Regions from separate parts of the Dyella sp. 2RAB6 genome, predicted to be linked through region 1. Evidence: riboswitches for the same ligand, from Rfam matches in the RefSeq annotation. Region 1 holds a riboswitch; the other holds the start of a gene.
The links. A riboswitch is a leader RNA that binds a small molecule or an ion and turns the genes downstream of it on or off. The one in region 1 is predicted to bind S-adenosylhomocysteine.
Positions count from the first base shown of each region.

Region 1 (3,407 bases):
TACGGGCCTTCCACCGGCACGCCGATATAGGCGGCCTGGTCGGCGGTCAGCTTGGTCAGCTTCACGCCGATCTGCTCCAGGTGCAGGCGGGCGACTTCCTCGTCGAGCTGCTTGGGCAGGCGGTAGACGGTCTTCTCGTAGACGTCCTTGTTCTTCCACAGGTCGAGCTGGGCCAGCGTCTGGTTGGAGAAGCTGTTGGACATCACGAAGCTCGGATGGCCGTGCGCGCAGCCGAGGTTCACCAGGCGGCCTTCGGCCAGCATGTAGATGCTGTTGCCAGTCTTGCCGAAGGTATAGCGGTCGACCTGCGGCTTGATCGTCTCGCGCGACACGTCCTTGGCGCCGTTCAGACGGTCGATCTGGATCTCGTTGTCGAAGTGGCCGATGTTGCACACCAGGGCGTTGTTCTTCATCGCCGCCATGTGCTCCAGCGTGATGATGTCCTTGTTGCCGGTGGTGGTGACATAGATGTCGGCGATGCCGAGGCTGTCTTCCACGGTGGTGACCTGGAAACCTTCCATCGCCGCCTGCAGGGCGTTGATCGGGTCGATCTCGGTGACGATCACGCGCGCGCCGAAGCCCTTCAGCGAGTGCGCGCAGCCCTTGCCCACGTCGCCGTAGCCGCAGACCACGGCGACCTTGCCGGCGACCATCAGGTCGGTGGCGCGCTTGATGCCGTCGGCCAGCGATTCGCGGCAGCCGTACAGGTTGTCGAACTTGCTCTTGGTGACCGAGTCATTGACGTTGATCGCCGGCACCAGCAGCTTGCCGGCTTCCATCATCTGGTACAGGCGGTGCACGCCGGTGGTGGTCTCTTCGGAGACGCCCTTCCAGTCGGCCGCGACCTTCTTCCAGAAGCCGGGACGCTCCTTGGCGGTGCGCTTGAGCAGGTCCTTGATCACCTGCTCCTCATGGTTGCCGCTGGGGGTGTTGACCCAGTCGTCGCCGTTCTCCATGTCCAGACCCTTGTGGATCAGCAGGGTGGCGTCGCCGCCGTCGTCGACGATCAGCTCGGGACCCTGCATGCCCGGGTGGGTGAGCATGTCCAGCGTGCAATCCCAGTACTCCTCCAGCGTCTCGCCCTTCCAGGCGAACACCGGGATGCCGGAGGCGGCGATGGCCGCGGCGCAGTCGTCCTGGGTGGAAAAGATGTTGCAGGAGGCCCAGCGCACCGAGGCGCCCAGGGTGCTCAGGGTTTCGATCAGGACCGCGGTTTCCTTGGTCATGTGCAGCGAACCGGACAGGCGCACGCCCTTGAGCGGCTGCTCCTTGGCGTAGCGGGCGCGGATCTGCATCAGGCCGGGCATTTCTTCTTCCGCCATGCGGATGCGGCGGCGGCCGAGATCGGCGAGGGCGATGTCGCGGACCTTGAAGTCCTGGCCGGCGGCTTCTTTGCTGACTGCGTTCATAGGTGTGGCTCCGGAAGTTTGTGCGGCAGGGAATGCCGCATCGGTTGACCGGGCGCCGTTTGAACATGAAAACCATCGAGCCTGGCCGGACTTGCGCAAGCCCCAGCTGGAACAAGCCAGGGTGGGATCGGCACAGTCACGGTCGCAGCGCCCCTCGACGGGAGTTCGCAAGTATAGCCGGTGGGCGCGTTGGGGATTCGTCTAGCCGGCCGTGGTGCCTGAACGGACGGGACCGTGACGGATGGCCTAGGCCCGGGCGGCGGCGTGCCGCTAAGGTCGCAAGTTTATTCGGCCACAGGTTTTCTGCCCCCATGAACCGTCCGCTCCGGCGTCTCGCTCTCGTTGGTCTCCTGCTGGCCGCGCTGCCCCTGGCCACTTCCGCCCGCACCCCGCAAGCCGCTCCGGCGCCGGCCGCCGCGGCCGACGGTTACCGCTTGCCGCCCGCGCCGCTGCAGGCACTGGTCGATGCGCCGCGGCCGCCGCAGCTGTCGATCAGCCCGCACCGCGACCTGCTGGCGCTGATCCAGACCCCCGCGCTGCCCGGCATCGACCTGGTGGCGCAGCCGGAGCTGAAACTGGCCGGCCTGCGCATCAATCCGCGCACCTATGCGCAAAGCCGCTTCTCGTTCGGCACCGACCTGTGGCTGCTGGATATCGCCAGCGGCAAGGAGCAGCGCCTGCAGGGCCTGCCGTCGCCGTTGTCGATCGCCACCACCAGCTGGTCGCCGGACCAGCGCTTCCTGGCCTTCAACCAGGTGGACGCGAAGTCCGGCCGCAACGAGCTGTGGGTGGTCGACATCGCTGCGCACAGCGCGCGCCGGCTCACCGAGCTGCCGCTCAATACGGTGGCCGGCCGCGGTTATCGCTGGATGTCCGACAGCCGGCGCCTGCTGGTGGAACTGCGGCCCGACGGGCAGGGCGAAGCGCCCGCCGCTGGCGGCATTCCGACTGGCCCGAATGCACAGGAGACGCGCGCCGGCGGCGGCGTGAAAGCGCTTCCCACCTATCAGGATCTGCTGCACAACGAGAACGACGCGCGCGTGCTGGAGCACTACCTGCGCGCGCAGGCCGCCCTGGTCGACCTGGACGGCAAGCTGAGCAAGCTCGGCGAACCGGCGCTGACTTTGTCGCTGCAACCGTCGCCGGATGGCCGCTACCTGCTGCGCGAACGCGTCGAGCGGCCGTTCTCCTACCTGGTGCCGGTGGACAACTTCCCGCGCCGCATCGAGGTGCTGGACCTGGACGGCAAGCTGGTGAAGGAAATCGCGCGCCAGCCGCTGGTCGACGGCCTGCCCACCGGCAACGACGCGGTGCGCACCGGCGTGCGCGATATCGACTGGCGCGCCGACGCCCCGGCCACCCTGGTGTGGGCCGAAGCGCAGGATGGCGGCGACCCCGCCCGCCAGGCCGACGTGCGCGACCTGGTGAAGACCCAGGCCGCGCCGTTCGCGCAGGAGCCCACCGTGCTGGCCAGGCTCGGCAGCCGTTACGCCGGCGCCTATTGGGGCAGCGGCGAGCTGGCGCTGATCGAGGAGTCCTGGTGGAAGACGCGCCAGGTGAAGGAGTGGCGCATCGCGCCGGACCATCCGGAGCAGGCGCCGAAGCTGGTGCGCGAAGGTTCCTCCGAGGACCGCTACAAGGATCCGGGCCTGCCCGCCACCGCGGTCGACGAGCGCGGCGAGCAGCGCCTGGTGGTCGCTGCCGACGGGCACGGCATCTTCCGCCTCGGCAAGGGCGCTTCGCCGGAAGGCGATCGTCCGTTCGTCGACAAGGTCGACCTGGACAGCGGCAAGAGCGAGCGCCTGTTCCATTCGCAGGCGCCGTACTACGAAGCGCCGCAGGTGCTGCTCGATGCGCAGGGCAAGCGTGCGCTGACGTCGCGCGAGGCACCGGCGGAAACACCGAATTTCTTCGTGCGCGAACTGGCTTCCAGCAGCGCGCCGCGTGCGCTCACCCACTTCGCGCATCCCACGCCGCAGCTCAAGGACGTGAAGAAGG
Region 1 covers NZ_JBFRGP010000003.1:304,047-307,453, forward strand. Annotated here, with positions in the region: gene ahcY (adenosylhomocysteinase) at 1-1,409, opposite strand, end outside; S-adenosyl-L-homocysteine riboswitch at 1,453-1,571, opposite strand; gene AB4083_RS07270 (S9 family peptidase) at 1,721-3,407, shown strand, end outside.

Region 2 (3,407 bases), on a different contig from region 1:
CCGCAGCTTTGTGCGTAAAGCACTGGGCGTCGAATTCCCCGGCAAGACGCTGGGTGTGCGCGCCATCGTGGCGGACGTCACCCTGGCTGGCCTGTCGCGCGATGCATGGCATCGCTTCAACGACGGCTCGATGGAACGGCAGCTGGCGGTCTGTCCACTGGCGGGTACGGAGCTGTTTCAGATCCAGGCACCGATACCGATGGAAGGCGAGGTCGATCTCACCGCCGCCGGCCTCACCGCCATGCTGCACGATCGATCCGGACGCAGCGACTTGCTGGTGAGCTCCGTTTCGTGGGCATCGGCCTATCAGATGAATGCACGACTGGCCGATCGATACCGCATGCAACATGTATTTCTGATTGGCGATGCGGCGCATATCCATCCGCCGACCGGTGGCCAGGGGCTCAATACCAGCATCCAGGATGCTTACAACCTCGGATGGAAGCTCGCCGCCGTACTGCGCGGCGCGGCAGATGCGTTGCTCGATACCTACGAGCAGGAGCGCCGTCCTGTTGCCGCCGAGGTGCTCGGGCTTTCCACCCAGTTGCTTGCTGCGGCGAAGCAGGGCGATATGCGGCGTGGTCGTAATGTGCGGCAGCTGGATCTTGGTTATACGGATTCCACGCTTTCGCTGGAGTTACCGGAACGTGTCCATGGCCCCTATGCCGGAGACCGTGCTCCCGATGCGCCGATGCTTGGCGCCAGCGGCCAACCGATGCGGGTGTCTGCCTTGCTGAAAGGCACGCATTGGACGCTGTTCGGTTATGAAGCAGACCGCGCTTGCGTCCCGGCGCGGCCGGGGCTTCGTATTCATATCGTCGGCGAAGGCGCAGAGCTCGTCGATGATGGAGGTCATTTCCAGGCGGGCTATGCGATGTCCGCGGGGCAGTGGGTGTTGGTGCGGCCGGATGGGTATATCGCGGCTATCGTTGGCACGAAGCATCTCGGGGCGGTAGAAGTCTTTTTCCGGTACGCCGAGCGCGGCATGGCTGGGGCGTGAAACCGATGGGTCGGGTAGAAGGGGGACGGGAACAATTAAGCAGGGTTAACTCCACCCGTCCCCTTTAAACCCTCAGGCGGTTCGGCTAGCCAACCGCCTCTGCAAATTACCCGCGAAGCGCTCCGCCGCTCCCGGCTGTTCGCCAAGGTGCAGAAACGGCTCGATCATTTCCAGCTCCATCAGCAGGAAGCTGCCCTTGCAGATCACGCCGTCCACCCGCGCATAGGCACTGTCGGCATGGCCGAGCGCCGCGGCGGCGGATAGAGCCCGCTTGGCGCTGGCAATAAGCGCCGGATCGGGATCGACCTCATCGGCCGTACCCCCGAAGTCCGACTGCACCCGGTAATCGCCAGCCGCTGCCCGCTTGATCACCGCATGGCTGTACTCGCCATCGAAAAACAGCAAGGACCATTCGCCGTCGCTGACCACTTCGGGCACGAAGGGCTGCACCAGGTACTCGAACTCCACCGGCAGTTGCGCCACGACCTGCTCGAACGTGGCATCGCCAACGACACCGCGCGCCGTATACCAGGCCGTTCCGCTGACCGTCGGCTTGACTACCACCTCCTGGCCAGGCATCCGGGCCAGCGTTTGCCGCAGTTCGGTTCCCGCTGCAATGGTCGTGGGAATGATGTCGACACCTTGCGCCGCCAGTTGGGGCAGATAGCGCTTGTCGCTGTTCCAGCGCAGCATCGCCTTATCGTTGATCGTCGGAACGGGCAGGCGATCCAGCCACTCGCCGAACTCGGCGTAATGCTTGAAGTAATCCCAGGTGGAGCGCATCAGCACGGCGTCGTATTGCGACCAGTCCACGCCGGGGTCGTTCCAGACGCAGGGCACCGTCTCGATGCCAAGGCTTCGCAGCGAATCCGCCAGATGCTGGTCGTCCGGATGAATCCCCGGAATCATCGAGGACGTAGCGACCGCAAGACGATGTGTAAAAGATTTGGACATAGCCATTCCTCCATCAATGGAGGGCGCCCTTGCTGAGATATCGAAACCGAGCGTGGCGGATCAAGTCCGTCGCAGCACCCCTCGGTTCCGACGACGAGGCCATCGTTCGGTCAGTCGTTCAAATAGCCCCACACCTTTGAAATAACCACCGAGCCTTCGCCGACCGCGGAAGCCACGCGCTTGACCGATCCGGCGCGAACATCGCCCACCGCAAAAATCCCCGGCTGCGATGTTGCGTAGGGCGAGTCCGCCCCGGCGGCTTCTCCGGTCTCGACAAAGCCTTTCGAGTCCAGCTTCACCAGGCCCGACAACCAGGACGTATTGGGCTCCGCGCCAACCATGATGAAAAGCGCGCAGGTCGGCAGCGTGTAATCCGTTCCACTCTGGCTGTTGTGGATGGTGACGGAGTCGATCCGCTCGCCACCGTGCAGCAAGCGCACCGCGGAGCCATATTCGATGGTGATCTTCGGGTCCGCTTCCAATCGGCTGGATAGATAACTCGACATCGACGACGCCAGCGAGGTGCCGCGCACCAGCAGTCGCACGCGGTTGGCCGATCGGCTCAGGAACATGGCGGCCTGGCCGGCGGAGTTGCCGCCGCCGATCACCAGCGCCTCGCCGTCCTTGCAATAGCGCGCTTCATTTTCGGTGGCGGCGTAATAGACGCCGGCGCCTTCGAATTCCGCCAGGCGGTCGATCGGCAGGCGCTTATATTGCACGCCCGTCGCCACCACGATGGCGCCCGCCAGAAGGCGTTGGCCATTGTCGAAGGTCGAGCAGAACTTGCCGTCCTCCCGACGCTCCACGCTCACCACACGCCGCGGCATGATGAAGCGCGTGCCGAACTTCATCGCCTGCACTTCGCCGCGCCACACCAGGTCCGCGCCGGAGATGCCGGTGGGGAAGCCCATGTAGTTTTCGATGCGGCTCGAGGTGCCGGCCTGGCCGCCGATGGCGATGTCTTCCACCACCATCGCACTCAAGCCTTCGGCGCCCGCATAGACGCCGGCGGCCACGCCGGCGGGGCCGCCGCCGACGATCATCACGTCGACCGCTTCCTCGTCGGCCAGCTCGAAACTGAGGCCCATCAGCCTGGCGATCTTGTCGGGTGTCGGTTCGCTCACCACGTGGTCGCGGCCGAAAATCACCGCGGGACAGTCCGCGGAAATCGCACAACTGGTCGCGATGCGATGGGCTTCCGCACTGCCAATCGCGTGTGACGCATACGGCAGGCGGTTGCGGCTGGCAAATTCGCCGATGCGCTGGACGTGGCGGTCGGCATCCTCGCCGATAAGCACCAGCGTGCCATCGCGCTCATCGAGCTGGCGGCGCCGGCGCGCCGCAAACACCGTGATGATGATGTCCGACATCTCCGGTATTTCGGACATCAGGCGCAGCATGGCGGCGCGCGGCACTTCCAGCACGCGGGTGTCCATCACGGCACGCATGGGCA
Region 2 covers NZ_JBFRGP010000006.1:236,241-239,647, reverse strand. Annotated here, with positions in the region: gene AB4083_RS12170 (FAD-dependent oxidoreductase) at 1-1,000, shown strand, start outside; gene AB4083_RS12165 (ATP-grasp domain-containing protein) at 1,073-1,954, opposite strand; S-adenosyl-L-homocysteine riboswitch at 1,969-2,043, opposite strand; gene AB4083_RS12160 (FAD-dependent oxidoreductase) at 2,065-3,407, opposite strand, start outside.
Region 2: another riboswitch for S-adenosylhomocysteine. It lies ahead of AB4083_RS12165 (ATP-grasp domain-containing protein); the one in region 1 lies ahead of ahcY (adenosylhomocysteinase).